3 linked regions of the Kaistia algarum genome follow. The protein of the gene in region 3 interacts with the protein of the main gene of each other region in a pairwise test. Links are inferred from orthologs where the notes say so. Each region holds a gene or a part of one and is shown on either strand. Other genes may lie near its edges.

Region 1 (5,743 bases), on a different replicon or contig from region 3:
CAGCATATCGAGATCGCCAAGCATCGGCTGATGTATAGCCTGCTGCGCCTCGGGCTGGCCATTCCCAACAAGGCTGACGATTCCATCGGCGGCCTGTCCTTCCAGTTCCTCGCTGACATGAACGACATGCGCGTCATGACCGGCCATGAGGACGGCATCATCACGATCAACATCGCCGAAGCCGACTCAGTCGAGCGGGAGCGGGCCCGGAGCTCCATGCACGAGCCTTATCGAACGCTGCTCGGCCATTTCCGGCACGAGATCGGCCATTATTATTGGGACCGCCTCGTGCGCGATGGCGGCCACCTTGACGAGTTCCGGAGCCTGTTCGGCGACGAGAGCTTCGACTATCAGGCAGCCCTGCAGCAGTATTATGCCGGAAACTATCCGCAGGATTGGCGGGAGCGCTTCGTCAGCCAATATGCCTCGGCGCATCCATGGGAGGATTTCGCCGAGACCTTCGCCCATTTCCTGCACATCGTCGACACGCTGGAGACCGCCTACGCCTTCGGTCTTCGCATCCGGCCGAAGCGGGCGGCCCAGCAGGAACTCGCTGCCACGATCGACTTCAACCCGTATGGCGACGTGCCGATCGAGTCGATCCTCGAGGCGTGGAAACCACTGACCGTCGCGGTCAACTCCCTCAACCGCAGCATGGGCCAGCCGGATCTCTATCCGTTCGAGCCCGGACCCGGTGTGCTCGAAAAGCTCGCCTTCATCGACCGCATCGTCCGCGGGCGGGACGTGCAGCTTCAGGCCGCTTGATCAAGGCGACGCCTTGGCGGTCTGCGGGACGGGCGGCGGCGCCGCCTGCAGATCGCGTCCGGCAGCCAGGATCGCCGCGTCTGTGCCGAGCGCCGTCGTCACGCTGCCACCCTTCTCGTTGAAGGGCGCACCCTTGAACTTGAGATCCTGCCACGGCCCGGTCGTGATGTTGATGCCGCGATAGACCAGTTCTCCGCCGACCCGCGACAGGTTCATGCCGCCCGACGATGCGCCGGTGGCATCGCAGTCGGAGCGATAGAACGAGGTCTTCTCGCTGGAGCGCGGGACCCGCATTACCTGGCAGCCCTGAACGACCGGGATCGAGCGATCGACGGTCTTCTCCATCGCGGCTGGATGCGCCGTCACGACAATGAGGTCGTCCCCGGCCCGAACCGGCGCATCGGGCGCCACCGGAAAGGGCGCGGCGCCCATGAGCGGCTCAGCCAGACGAACAATTGCATAATCATTGTTGGAGCCGGGCTTGGGACGCTTCGAGCCGAAGCGCGCATTGGCGTCATCAACCAGGAGGTCGATCATACGAGGCTCGCTCGCCTGATTCTTGAAGAAGCACTTCCAGCGCCGGCGCCCTGACGGCTCGAAGAAGACATGCGCCGCCGTCAGGATCTGGGAATTGTTCAGGAACAGCGCCGCCGAGCCAACCGACGGCGAAGGCGACAAGCAGCCGACATAGCCTGAGACCATGCGGACGCGATCGATCTCGGGTGACGAGAGGCCGAGGGCCGGGCCTAGCAAAAGCAGCGAATCGCGATCATCCTTGCCATTGATGATATTGATAGGAACCAAGTGGCGGGTCGATTCGATCCGCGGCTTCTGCGGAATGACGGGCTCGGCGCCGACGGCTGTGGCGAGGGTGACTAGCGATAGGATGAGGGCTGTGCGCATGGCTAGACGATGCCACGTCGCCGGGCTTACGTCACCCGGCATCCTGTCGCTGCCACGAACGGCAGGAAGTGCCGAACGCGAAACGTTTTGGCGGAGAATTGTATAGCGCGGCATGGATTTGCCTTGCCTGCCGGATATGAGCCGGCTCATCTGATACAAGATTGTCGGGGGACGAGTGCAGGTCAAATGTCGACGTTCGAGCTGAAAGCCTTCGGCTACTATGCCGACTTCGTGGTCTATCCGTTGGTGATCGCAGGCTTGGCCGTCGCGCCGGCCGTCTCGTCCCAATATGTGAACCCGCTTCACTGGATTGCCGCCTTCCTGAGCGGCATCTTCGTGTGGACGCTCGTCGAATATCTCGTTCACCGCTTCGTCCTGCACCATCTCGTCTATTTCCGCGATCTGCACGGCCTGCATCATCAGTCGCCCACGGCGCTGATCGGAACGCCCGTATGGATGAGCTTCGCGCTGCTGCTCGTCGGCGTCGTCCTGCCGTCCTGGTGGTTCTTCGGCTTCGATATCGGCAGCGGCTTCAGCGCCGGCATGATCACCGGCTATCTCGCCTACACCTTCGCCCACCACATCCTGCATCACTGGAAGATGACGCCGGGCACGTACCTTTACCGGCTGAAGCACAAGCACGCGCTCCATCATTTCCGGCATGAGGATGGCAATTTCGGCGTGACGTCGCTGTTCTGGGACTATGTGTTCGGCACAGCCGTCCGGAGCGCGCGCCAACGCGGCCGCGAATAGGCGCGCTCCGCGATGGACAGCTCCGCCTCAGACCTTGCGGCGGCGGGACTTGGCGAAGGTGTCGAAGGCCACGGCGAGCACGATGATGACGCCGATGATGATCTGCTGGATGTAGGACGACACATTCATCAAGACGAGGCCGTTCAGCAGGACGCCGATCAGCAGCGATCCCACGACCGTGCCAAAGATCGAGCCGACACCGCCGAACAGCGACGTGCCGCCAATGACCACGGAAGCGATGACGGTCAGTTCATATCCCGTGCCGGCCACGGCCTCGGCCGAATTGAGACGCGCGGCCAGCACGAAGGCGCCGAGCCCCGCGAAGAAGCCCATGATGACATAGACGCTGCAGATGACGCGGTTGACGTTCAGGCCCGAGAGCCGCGCCGCTTCCGGATTGCCGCCGACCGCATAAACCTGGCGGCCGTAGCGCGTGTAGCGCAGCACGATATGGGCAATCAGCGCGATGACGAGGAAGAGGATCACCGGTACCGGTACCGGCCCGATCTTGCCCTGCCCCCACCAGGTAAAGGCGCGATCGAAGCCCGAGATCGGGCCGCCGGCGGCGAATAGAAGCGCCGCGCCGCGAAACACCGACATGCCGCCCAGTGTTACGACGAAGGGCGGTACCTTGAGCCGGGTGATGGCGAGGCCCTGGATATAGCCACCGGCAAGGCCGATCGCGATCGCGGCAAGCGCGGCGAGCGGCCAGCCATAACCGATACCGCCCTCCCCGACCGTGAATCGATCCTGCAGGCCGCCCTTGGCCACCGCGGCGGCAACGAGGCCGGCGAAAGCCAGCAGCGAGCCGATCGAGAGATCGATACCCGCTGTCAGGATCACGAAGGTCATTCCGATAGCGAGGAGACCGGTGATCGACACCTGCCGCATGACGTTGAAAATGTTGATCGACGATAGGAACCGTGGCTCGAGGATCGTGAACACCGCCATCAGCACGACCAGGAACAGGAGCGGCGCAAATCGCGCGAGCAGGCCGAAGAGATCGACCCCGCCCGAATTGGGTCCCGTCGCTTTGCCCGCGTCGCTCATGCCGTCTCTTCCTCCAGATATTGTCTTGATGGGTTGGCGTGCCCGGTCAGGCCGCGCGTGTCGTTACGCCGAGCGTCATCATCGCCATGAGCTTTTCCTGCGTCGCATCCGCCCGCATCACCTCGCCGGTCACCCGACCTTCGCGCATGGTCACGATGCGGTCGGATACGGCCAGCACCTCAGGCAATTCAGACGAGATGGCAATGACGGCGATGCCGTTCCGCGCCATCTCGAACAGCAGATTGTGAACCTCGACCTTGGCGCCGACATCGATGCCGCGCGTCGGCTCGTCGACGATCAGCACCTTCGGCCGGAGCGCCAGCCAGCGCGCGAGCACAACCTTCTGCTGATTGCCGCCGGATAGATTTCCCACCGGCTGGTCGGGCCCGGCCATGCGGATGTTGAGCAGATTACGGAATTCCTCGACCATGCCGCGCTCCTTCCGCTCGTCGACGAAAATGCCGAAGAGAGAGAGGCGATCCAGCGCCGCGACCGACATATTGGTGCGGATCGCCTGCGATAGAAACAGCGCCTGCAGCTTGCGGTCTTCCGGCACCAGCCCAACCCCGTGGCGGATCGCGTCGCGCGGCGAGCGGATGTCGACCGGCTGCCCGTCTATGAGGACGCGGCCCTTGTCGAACGGGTCGGCTCCGAAAATCGCTCGCGCCGTCTCCGTCCGGCCTGCGCCGACGAGGCCGGCAATGCCGAGAATTTCACCGCGACGCACGAAGAGCGACACGTCCTTGAGTTCGGTTGCATGCGGGTCCTGCGCCGTGCGGCTGCGGGTCAGCCCCTCGACAGCCAGGGCGACCTCGCCTGCCTCGGTCGCCTCGCGATGAGCAAAGAGCGCCGTAAGCTCACGCCCGACCATCAGGCGGATGATGTCCTCGACCGTCACGTCGCGGACATGGCCAGCGCCGACATTGCGCCCGTCGCGCAGCACCGTGTAGCGATCGCAGATCTCGATCACCTCTTCGAGGCGGTGCGTCACGAAGATGACCGAGATACCATCGGCCTTCAGCTTGCGGACGATCGCAAAGAGCTTGTCGACCTCGGAAAGGCTGAGTGCGGAGGTCGGCTCGTCCATGACGATGAGCCGGGAATTCATCGATAGAGCGCGGGCGATCTCGACCATCTGCTGTTCCGCGACGGAAAGATCGCGAACCAGCGTCATCGGATTGCGGTCAAGGCCGATGCCGCGGGTGATCACCTGCGTCCGTGAGGCAAGCTCCGACCAGTTGACGAAGGGGCCCGGTCCGGGCTCGCGGCCGATGAACACGTTCTCGGCGATGCTCATGTCCGGGGCGAGCGTGAATTCCTGATAGATCGTGACAATGCCGGCCTGCTGGGCCGCGTGCGGATGGGCGAAGTTCACCGCCTTGCCGTCAAACACGATCGAGCCACGATCGGGGCCCTGCGCACCGGCGAGGATCTTGAGAAGTGTGGACTTGCCTGCCCCGTTCTCACCGAGCAGCGCGTGGATTTCGCCGGCTTTCACCTCGAGATCGACGCCGTCCAGCGCCTTGACGCCCGGAAAGCTCTTCGCGATGCCCGTCATCTGGAGCAGGGAATGCGCTTCGACGGCCATGCGAAACAAGCCTCGTCAATCAAATCGGATGGGAAAGGAAGATGGGAACCGACCGCCGATGCGGCCGGCTCCCGAAAGATGGATTACTTCACTTCGCCGAGACGCTCGGCGATGTTGAGGTTTTCCTTGGTGACCGCGACCGGGGTCAGCAGCGTCAGCGCCTGTTCCGGCTTCTTGCCGTCCTTGATGAAGGCGACGAGCGTATCGACGCCCATGGCCGACTGCTTGCCCGGGAACTGCTCGATGGTTGCGGTGAGACCACCATCACGCACCTGAGCAAGCGCTTCAGGAAGTGCATCGAAGCCGATGATGGCGATGCCCGAGAGGTTGCGGCCCTTGACCGCTTCCATCGCGCCGAGCGCCATGTCGTCATTGGCTGCGACGATGACCTTCGGCGGCTCTGCGAGGCCGGCCAGCGCGGCTTCCGTCACCGAAAGACCCTTGGCGCGGTCGAAACCGGCAGTCTGCTCGAAGACGACCTTGTACTTGTCGCCGGCCTTGTCGAGGACGTTGTGCAGGCCCTTGTTGCGATCGATCGCCGGCGAGGCGCCCGACTGGCCCTGCAGGTTCACGATGGTCGCGCCATCGGGATAAAGCTTCAGGATGAGTTCGCCCTGGGCCTCGCCGCCCTTCACATTGTCGGCGCCGATATGAGCAAGGATACCCTCGACCTGCGCGACGCGG
Region 2 (2,844 bases), on a different replicon or contig from region 3:
CGGCCCTTGTCGAACGGGTCGGCTCCGAAAATCGCTCGCGCCGTCTCCGTCCGGCCTGCGCCGACGAGGCCGGCAATGCCGAGAATTTCACCGCGACGCACGAAGAGCGACACGTCCTTGAGTTCGGTTGCATGCGGGTCCTGCGCCGTGCGGCTGCGGGTCAGCCCCTCGACAGCCAGGGCGACCTCGCCTGCCTCGGTCGCCTCGCGATGAGCAAAGAGCGCCGTAAGCTCACGCCCGACCATCAGGCGGATGATGTCCTCGACCGTCACGTCGCGGACATGGCCAGCGCCGACATTGCGCCCGTCGCGCAGCACCGTGTAGCGATCGCAGATCTCGATCACCTCTTCGAGGCGGTGCGTCACGAAGATGACCGAGATACCATCGGCCTTCAGCTTGCGGACGATCGCAAAGAGCTTGTCGACCTCGGAAAGGCTGAGTGCGGAGGTCGGCTCGTCCATGACGATGAGCCGGGAATTCATCGATAGAGCGCGGGCGATCTCGACCATCTGCTGTTCCGCGACGGAAAGATCGCGAACCAGCGTCATCGGATTGCGGTCAAGGCCGATGCCGCGGGTGATCACCTGCGTCCGTGAGGCAAGCTCCGACCAGTTGACGAAGGGGCCCGGTCCGGGCTCGCGGCCGATGAACACGTTCTCGGCGATGCTCATGTCCGGGGCGAGCGTGAATTCCTGATAGATCGTGACAATGCCGGCCTGCTGGGCCGCGTGCGGATGGGCGAAGTTCACCGCCTTGCCGTCAAACACGATCGAGCCACGATCGGGGCCCTGCGCACCGGCGAGGATCTTGAGAAGTGTGGACTTGCCTGCCCCGTTCTCACCGAGCAGCGCGTGGATTTCGCCGGCTTTCACCTCGAGATCGACGCCGTCCAGCGCCTTGACGCCCGGAAAGCTCTTCGCGATGCCCGTCATCTGGAGCAGGGAATGCGCTTCGACGGCCATGCGAAACAAGCCTCGTCAATCAAATCGGATGGGAAAGGAAGATGGGAACCGACCGCCGATGCGGCCGGCTCCCGAAAGATGGATTACTTCACTTCGCCGAGACGCTCGGCGATGTTGAGGTTTTCCTTGGTGACCGCGACCGGGGTCAGCAGCGTCAGCGCCTGTTCCGGCTTCTTGCCGTCCTTGATGAAGGCGACGAGCGTATCGACGCCCATGGCCGACTGCTTGCCCGGGAACTGCTCGATGGTTGCGGTGAGACCACCATCACGCACCTGAGCAAGCGCTTCAGGAAGTGCATCGAAGCCGATGATGGCGATGCCCGAGAGGTTGCGGCCCTTGACCGCTTCCATCGCGCCGAGCGCCATGTCGTCATTGGCTGCGACGATGACCTTCGGCGGCTCTGCGAGGCCGGCCAGCGCGGCTTCCGTCACCGAAAGACCCTTGGCGCGGTCGAAACCGGCAGTCTGCTCGAAGACGACCTTGTACTTGTCGCCGGCCTTGTCGAGGACGTTGTGCAGGCCCTTGTTGCGATCGATCGCCGGCGAGGCGCCCGACTGGCCCTGCAGGTTCACGATGGTCGCGCCATCGGGATAAAGCTTCAGGATGAGTTCGCCCTGGGCCTCGCCGCCCTTCACATTGTCGGCGCCGATATGAGCAAGGATACCCTCGACCTGCGCGACGCGGCGATCGACGGTCACGACGGGAATGCCGGCCTCGACGGCCTGCTGCAGCGCCGGCGCCATGGCGTCGACTTCGTTCGGGCTGATCACGATGCCCTTGACGCCCTGCGTGATCGCCGCCTCGACGTCGGCGGTCTGCTTCGGCGAAGAAACCTGGCCGTCGCTCTCGATCACGGCGACGCCCTGCTTCTCGGCCTCGGCCTTGAAGGCATTCATCATGTGGACGAAGAACGGAAAGGTCAGACCCGGCACCGAGGCGAGGATCGTGATCTTCTCGTCAGCAGCGGCGGCCGGCGCCGGAACTGCGGACATGGCCGCGAACGCAATAGCGCTCGCGGCAAGGACGGACCTTGCGACTTTAGACATTCAAATTCCTCCCAAATGCCCTTCTTCGCGGGCTGGGGGGAGGATGGCGCAGGCGGCGCGCTCATGCAATCGGGATTCAATCGATTTATGCCGAAGCCCGACGCAATTCTGTCCGCGCCGGAACATCGCCGTCCCGAGGCCGCCTCCCGGTTGCAACAGGAAGGACGGCCCCGCCGAACCGGGCGCCTCAGGGCGTGATCGCAACCTTCAGCACGCCGTCACGCTGGTGCGAGAATAGGTCATAGGCCGCCTCGATATCGTCGAGCTTGAAGCGGTGCGTGACCAGCGGCTTCAGATCGACCCGTCCGGACGCGATCACGTCGATCAGCCGGCGCATCCGCTCCTTGCCGCCGGGGCAGAGCGTGGTGACGATCTTGTTGTCGCCGAGGCCGGCCGAGAAGGCGCCGAGCGGGATCTTGAGATCGGTCGAATAGACGCCGAGGCTGGATAGCGTGCCGCCGGGCCGCAGGACCTTCAGCGCCGATTCGAACGTATTCTGCGTGCCGAGCGCCTCGATCGCCACATCGACGCCGCGGCCATCGGTCAGCGCCATGATCTGCTCGACCGGATCGCCCTGCTTGAAGTCCACCACGTCGCTGGCACCGAGTTTCTTGGCGATCGCGAGCCGCTCCGGCACGGTGTCGACGCCGATGATCCGCGTCGCGCCCTTGAGCTTGGCCCCCGCCACCGCGCAAAGCCCGATCGGGCCCAGCGCGAACACCACGACATGATCGCCGATCTTCACCGCGCCGCTCTCGGCGCCGGAAAAACCCGTCGACATGATGTCCGGGCACATCAGCACTTCTTCGTCGGTCAGTTCGTCCGGCACCGGTGCG
Region 3 (5,639 bases):
CTCGTCGAGCAGCAGCACCTTGGGCTCGGCGAGCAAAGCGCGCGCAAAGAGCGCCTTCTGCTGATTGCCGCCTGAGAGGCTGGTGATCGGCTGGCGGATGTCACCCATGCGGATGTTGAGCGAGCGGGCCATGCGCGCCGCGTCGGCCTTCTCCGCCCCCTCGGCGACGAAGCCGAGACGGGTGAGCGCGGGAAGGCGCGCGATGGTGATGTTGGACTGGACCGAATGGGTCGGCAGGATGCCCTGGATCTTCCGCCCTTCCGGCAGCATGAACAGACCGGACGACACGGACTTGTCGGCACCGGCCCGCGACAGGAGGGCGCCGTCGAGCCGGACCTCGCCGCAGCGGGCGCGGCGATAGCCATAGAGCGTTTCGAGGAATTCGGTCCGGCCCGAGCCCATGAGACCAAACAGGCCCACGACCTCGCCGGCGCGCACTTCCATGTCGATCGGGCTCAGATGATCTTCGTCGGCGAGCCCCTTGACGGAGAGGCGCGTCGGGCCCGGCGTCCGCGTACCGCCGCGATACGCAAATGTCGCCGCCTTGCCGACCATGTCGAGGATCAGCTGCGACTTGCTGGTCTCGTCGGTCTTGCGATCGCTGATGAGCACGCCGTCGCGAAGGACCACGACGCGGCCGCAATTCGCCAGCGCCTCCTCGAGGCGGTGCGTGATGAAGATGACGCCGACGCCCTCGGCGCGCAGCTCGCACACGAGATCGAACAGACGCTGCGCCTCGACAGGGGTCAGCGACGATGTCGGCTCGTCCAGGATGAGGAGCTTCGGGCGCTCGACGATCGCCTTGGCGATTTCGATCAGCTGCTGTTCGCCGCTTCTGAGCCGCCCGGCCTCCATCCAAGGATCGAGATGCGCAAGCCCGACGCGCTCCAGCACGGCGCGCGTCGCAACCCCGAGTTCACGGCGGTTGATGAAGCCGGACCGGCCGGCCTTGTAGTCGCCGAGGAACATGTTCTCGGCGATCGACAGGGCGCCAATGATCGAGAGCTCCTGATGGACGAAACGGATGCCGAGTTCGCGGCCGTGCCGCACGGACTGGATGACGATGTCCTGTCCCTCGAAGGCAAGGCTGCCGGCACTCGGCTGAAGCGAGCCGGAAACAATGTTCATTAGGGTCGACTTGCCGGCGCCATTCTCGCCGATCAGGCCGATCGCCTCGCCCCGCTCCATGTCGAGATCGATGCCCTGCAGCACCCGAACGGGGCCGAAGGACTTTTCGAGCCGCGAGATCTTGAGGAGAGAGGCGTTCATGGAACTCTTTCGGAAAACGAGGCGCGGCGCTGCCGCCGCGCCTCCCGAGACGGCGATTACTTCAGCGGACCGTCGGGGGTCAGGATGTTGCCCTTGACGGCGATGACCTTCTCGGCCGGCGCCTTGCCGTCGATGAGGTAGTTGTGGAGCAGCACGGTCGAATCGAAGGCCTGCTGGAACGGGGCCTGGTCGATCAGCGCCCACATCTCGCCCGTCTTCAGATATTCGACATTCTCCGGCGTATGATCGAAGCCGACGACGCCGACCTTGCCGGTCAGGCCGAGGTCCTTGATCGCCTTGGCCGCGCCGAAGGGTCCGCCGGCCGTCACATAGACGAGGCTCAGGTCGGGATTGGCCGTGTACATGTCCTGGACGAGGGAATAGGCGATCTCGGCCTTGTCCTGGTTCTCGAACGGACCGACGATCTGGATGTCGGGATAGTTCTTCTTCAGGTAATCGACCGCCCCGTTCATGCGATTGGTGTGCTGCGCGGCACCGAAATAGCCGGTGATGACGCCGACCTTGCCCTTGCCGCCGAGCTTCTTGCCGATGAACTCGCCGAGCTGCGCGCCCGCCGCGTTCGCGTCCTGGCCGATGAACAGCAGCCGGTCCGATGGGGCGTTGCCTTCCGCGATGATGTTGACGACCGGAATGCCCTGGGCCACCGCCTCGTTGATGGCGCGCTCGGTGCCGTCGAAGACCGGCACGATGACGATGCCGTTATATTTCTGAGCGATCGCGCTTTCGATGCCGGCGATCACCACTTCGGCCGACAGCGTGTCGCCGAGATCGACATAGTCGACGGTCGTGTTGAACTTGGCGAGATAGTCCTTGGCCGCCTTGGCGCCTTCGGTCACCGGGATCCAGAACGGATTGTTCTGGAATGCCATGAAGGCGATGCGCTGCGGACCTTTGGTATTGTCATTCGCCTTGACAGTGCCGCCCTGCGGCAGCTCCTGGGCGATTGCCGCCGAGCCGAACAGCAGCGCGGCGCCGGTGCCCAGCAGCAGAGTGCGTCGTGTAAGCTTCATTTCAGTTTCCCTTCCCAACGGCGAACTCACTCCTCCCTGCCGCGTCGGAAGCCGTCGATTCCGACTGCAAGGATGATCACAAGGCCCTTCGTCACCACCTGCCAGTGGGCCGAAATGCCAAGCAGAACGAAGGCGTTGCCGAGCAGCGCCATCAACAGCGCGCCGAGCACGACGCCATAGATCGTGCCGCGACCACCCGACAGCGCCGTACCGCCGAGGATGACAGCGGCGATCACATCAAGCTCATAGCCGCGGCCGAGGTCCGGATTGGCGCTGGCGAGGTTGCCCGCGAGGATGATGCCGCCAAGGCCGGCGAGCAGGCCGCACAGGACGAAGACGAGGAGCCTTGTGCCTTCGACGTCGATGCCGGCGAGGCGTGCCGCCTTAGGGCTGTCGCCGATCGCATAGATATTGCGGCCGATGCGGGTATGCGTGGCAAAGATGTGGAAGATGAGGGCCAGTAGCAGCATCAGGATGAGCGAGACCGGCACTTCGACGATCTTGCCGGCGCCAAGCCACTGCGCCCAGCCCGAATAGGGAATGGGGATACCGCCGGTGAACAGCAGCGCCAGGCCGCGCGCCACGGACAGCGTGCCGAGCGTCGCGATGAATGGGTTGATGTTGAGCCGCGTGAACAGGAGGCCATTGACGAGACCGACGACGATGCCCGTGCCGAGGCCGGCGCCGAGCGCCAGGACCTGATTGCCGGTCGCCTGCGCTACGAAGGCCGAGACAACGGCGGACAGGCCGAGCACGGAGCCGACCGAAAGATCGAGGCCGCGCGCGATGATGACGAGCGCCTGGCCTAGCGCCACGATCGCGACGACCGAGGCCTGACGGCCGACATTGAGAATGTTGCGCGGCGTCAGGAAATATTCATTGGCGAAAGAGAGGAAGATCACCACGGCGATGATCATCAGCGCGACGGAGGCCTCGCGCTGGCGCAGGATCCGGCCGATGGAGAAGTCGCGGCCGGGTTCAGGCGCGGTCATCATCGTTCCCATATCAGGCTTGGTCATCTTCGCTTCTCAGTTGGAGACCCGGGCGCCGACGACGCCCGGGGATATTGATGTTCGCGGTATGGGTTTCGCGCGGCTCAGAGCCCGTGGGCGCGGAGCTTGCCGTCGAGGAATTTCTTGGCGCGCGGCACGTCGTCTTCCGAGAGATGCTCGATGATGATCGGGATGTTGGGGTGCTTCTCAGCGAGGCGCTTCAGGTAGAGATCGTAGTTCAGCGAGCCGAGACCCGGGGCGGGCAGCTCGATCTCGCCGACGCCGCGGAAGGTGTGGCTTTCGAGAGCATCCTCGTCGCCGATGTCGGCGTGCTTCTCGCTCTTGTCGTCGCCCGAGCGCTTCACATCCTTGGCATGGGCGATCTTGATCTTGTCGGTGAGCGTGTCGAACACCTGGTTCAGGATCGGATCCATGCGGTCGATGTTGTGCGTCTCGAAATAGTTGGTCGGATCCATCAACAGGCCGAGGCCGGGATGATCGACCTGCGCGAACATCTTCACGGTCTCCTCGACCGAGCCGACGACGTTGTTCACATAGGTTTCGAGCAGGAAGGTCGCGCCATGGTCATAGGCCGTCTGCGCGAGGTCGGCGATGACCTCCCGGCAGACCTCGAAGCCTTCCTCGGTCTTGTTCTTGGGATCGTGCACCCAGTCGGATTCGGTGTTGTAGGTGCCCGTCTCCGAGATCACGTAAGGGCTGCCGAGATCGCGCGCGTTGCGGATGATCTCCTTGAGGTAGCCGACCCGCCGGGCCCGCTCGTCCTTGTCGGGGTGGATGATGTTCGTATAGCCGGAGATGCAGCAGATCGGCAGGTCGTGGTCGCGGAAGGTGTCGCGCACCTTCTTCGCCTTCTCCTTGGTGATCTGGCCGGCGGAAAGGTCGACATCCTTGAAATGGAGATCAAGCTGGACCGTGTTGAAGCCGAGCGCGCGGATCTTCTTTGCCGTCTCTTCGAGACTATAGGGGAAATACCCCGTGAAAATTCCAACCTGAAGCATGACCGAACTCCTCCCTGAGTTACGATTTTCGTCGAAGTGTCAGACCTTGATCTCGTCGAGCCTGACCGCGCGCCCTTCCGCCATCGAGCGATAGCCCGCCTCGATGAGCGCGACGGTCTTCACATTGTCGGCGACGGAGAGCTCGGGGGCCGTCCCGTTCTTCACCGCATATTGCAGTTGCTCCATCACGCCCTTGAAGGCATGGGGGAACCACATGCTCTCCCAACTCGGCGTGACCCATTTGCCGCCGGTGGTGCGCTTCGAGGCATAGGTCAGCGTCGAGACCGCCCCGGTCGGCCAGCCGATCGTTCCCTGCGCCACGCCTTCCGTGCCTTCGACGCGCCACTTGATGTAGACGTCGCTGTCGAAACCTTCCTCGCGGGGGCCCGACCAGACATCCTCCAGCGAGACGGCGAAGACGCCGGATGCGAACTTGATCGTCGAGGCGGTGATGCCGTCCTTATGCTCGAACGTCGTCCGCGGATCCTTGCGGGCCGCCGTATAGATCTCGGTCGGCTCGCCGAACAAAAACCGCAGCACGTCGAGATGGTGCACGCTCATATTGGCGAGCGTCAGGCGGTCATAGTCCTCCAGGAAAGCCTGCCAGTGCGGGATCGCGTGCATATCGATGGTCGCGATCACCGGCTCGCCGAGTTCGCCCCGATCGAGGATCTGCTTCAGCACGCGCATCGACTGGTCGTAGCGCATGTTCTGGTTGACCGAGAGGATCTTGCCCGCCGCCGTCGCTTCATCGCGGAGCGCGATCGCCTCATCGAGGGTGAGCGACAGCGGCTTTTGGGCCAGGATGCCTTTGATGTGCGGCTGCTTCAGCGCCAGACGAATCAGATCGGGCTGCTGGTCCGGCGGAAACGCGATGTCGACGATCTCGACATCGGAATCCTCGATGAGTTCCTGCGGTGTCGCGTGAACTTTCGGAATGCCCCAGCGCGCGGCCACCTGCGCGGCACGGTCCTGGCTGCGCGACGCGATAGCTACGACCGGGAAGCCGGCCTCGTGATAGGCGGCAAGGTGGCACTCGGCCATGATCATGCCGGCACCGATGGCGCCGATCTTCAAATCTTTGACGCGGATTTCCGGATCGGGCGCGAAGCCCAGGGAATCGGGTGATTTGGCGTCGGACATTCCATCCTCCCTCGATCAGGCTTGGCGCCTGCATTGCCCGAATGATTGATGTTGATTTCTTTCGATGTCAACCTTTGATGCGATGCATCATTAGCTTGATGCAATGCAACAAAAGGAGAAGGTGCCTGACTTTTAGATTATCAATTTGATTTTATTTATTTATCTGGCCTAGAGCGACGACATCG

Evidence for each region.
Region 1: the proteins of OSH05_RS04090 (region 3) and OSH05_RS20980 interact in binary tests that used the Escherichia coli proteins (3 or more experiments, as listed by UniProt). The link is inferred for Kaistia algarum from one-to-one orthologs.
Region 2: the proteins of OSH05_RS04090 (region 3) and OSH05_RS20975 interact in binary tests that used the Escherichia coli proteins (3 or more experiments, as listed by UniProt). The link is inferred for Kaistia algarum from one-to-one orthologs.

What each region holds. Positions count from the first base shown.
Region 1 is NZ_JAPKNJ010000003.1:577,264-583,006, reverse strand. What follows is about bases 2,789-5,743. They hold OSH05_RS20980 (sugar ABC transporter ATP-binding protein), read right to left. Parts: upstream 5,060-5,743; coding sequence 3,518-5,059; downstream 2,789-3,517. Other genes in these bases: OSH05_RS20975 (substrate-binding domain-containing protein), read right to left, coding at 5,143-5,743; OSH05_RS20985 (ABC transporter permease), read right to left, coding at 2,789-3,471. In the rest of the region: OSH05_RS21000 (zinc-binding metallopeptidase family protein), read left to right, coding at 1-765; OSH05_RS20995 (trypsin-like serine peptidase), read right to left, coding at 766-1,668; OSH05_RS20990 (sterol desaturase family protein), read left to right, coding at 1,855-2,421; more of OSH05_RS20985, read right to left, coding at 2,449-2,788. UniProt on the Escherichia coli protein: Part of the ABC transporter complex RbsABC involved in ribose import. Responsible for energy coupling to the transport system.
Region 2 is NZ_JAPKNJ010000003.1:576,066-578,909, reverse strand. It holds OSH05_RS20975 (substrate-binding domain-containing protein), read right to left. Parts: upstream 1,955-2,844; coding sequence 1,046-1,954; downstream 1-1,045. Other genes in the region: OSH05_RS20970 (NAD(P)-dependent alcohol dehydrogenase), read right to left, coding at 2,196-2,844; OSH05_RS20980 (sugar ABC transporter ATP-binding protein), read right to left, coding at 1-962. UniProt on the Escherichia coli protein: Part of the ABC transporter complex RbsABC involved in ribose import. Binds ribose. Also serves as the primary chemoreceptor for chemotaxis.
Region 3 is NZ_JAPKNJ010000001.1:826,269-831,907, forward strand. The notes cover bases 1,310-4,160. They hold OSH05_RS04090 (ABC transporter permease), read right to left. Parts: upstream 3,293-4,160; coding sequence 2,327-3,292; downstream 1,310-2,326. Other genes in these bases: OSH05_RS04085 (sugar ABC transporter substrate-binding protein), read right to left, coding at 1,326-2,300; OSH05_RS04095 (sugar phosphate isomerase/epimerase family protein), read right to left, coding at 3,397-4,160. Outside these bases: OSH05_RS04080 (sugar ABC transporter ATP-binding protein), read right to left, coding at 1-1,269; more of OSH05_RS04095, read right to left, coding at 4,161-4,311; OSH05_RS04100 (Gfo/Idh/MocA family protein), read right to left, coding at 4,351-5,454. UniProt on the Escherichia coli protein: Part of the ABC transporter complex RbsABC involved in ribose import.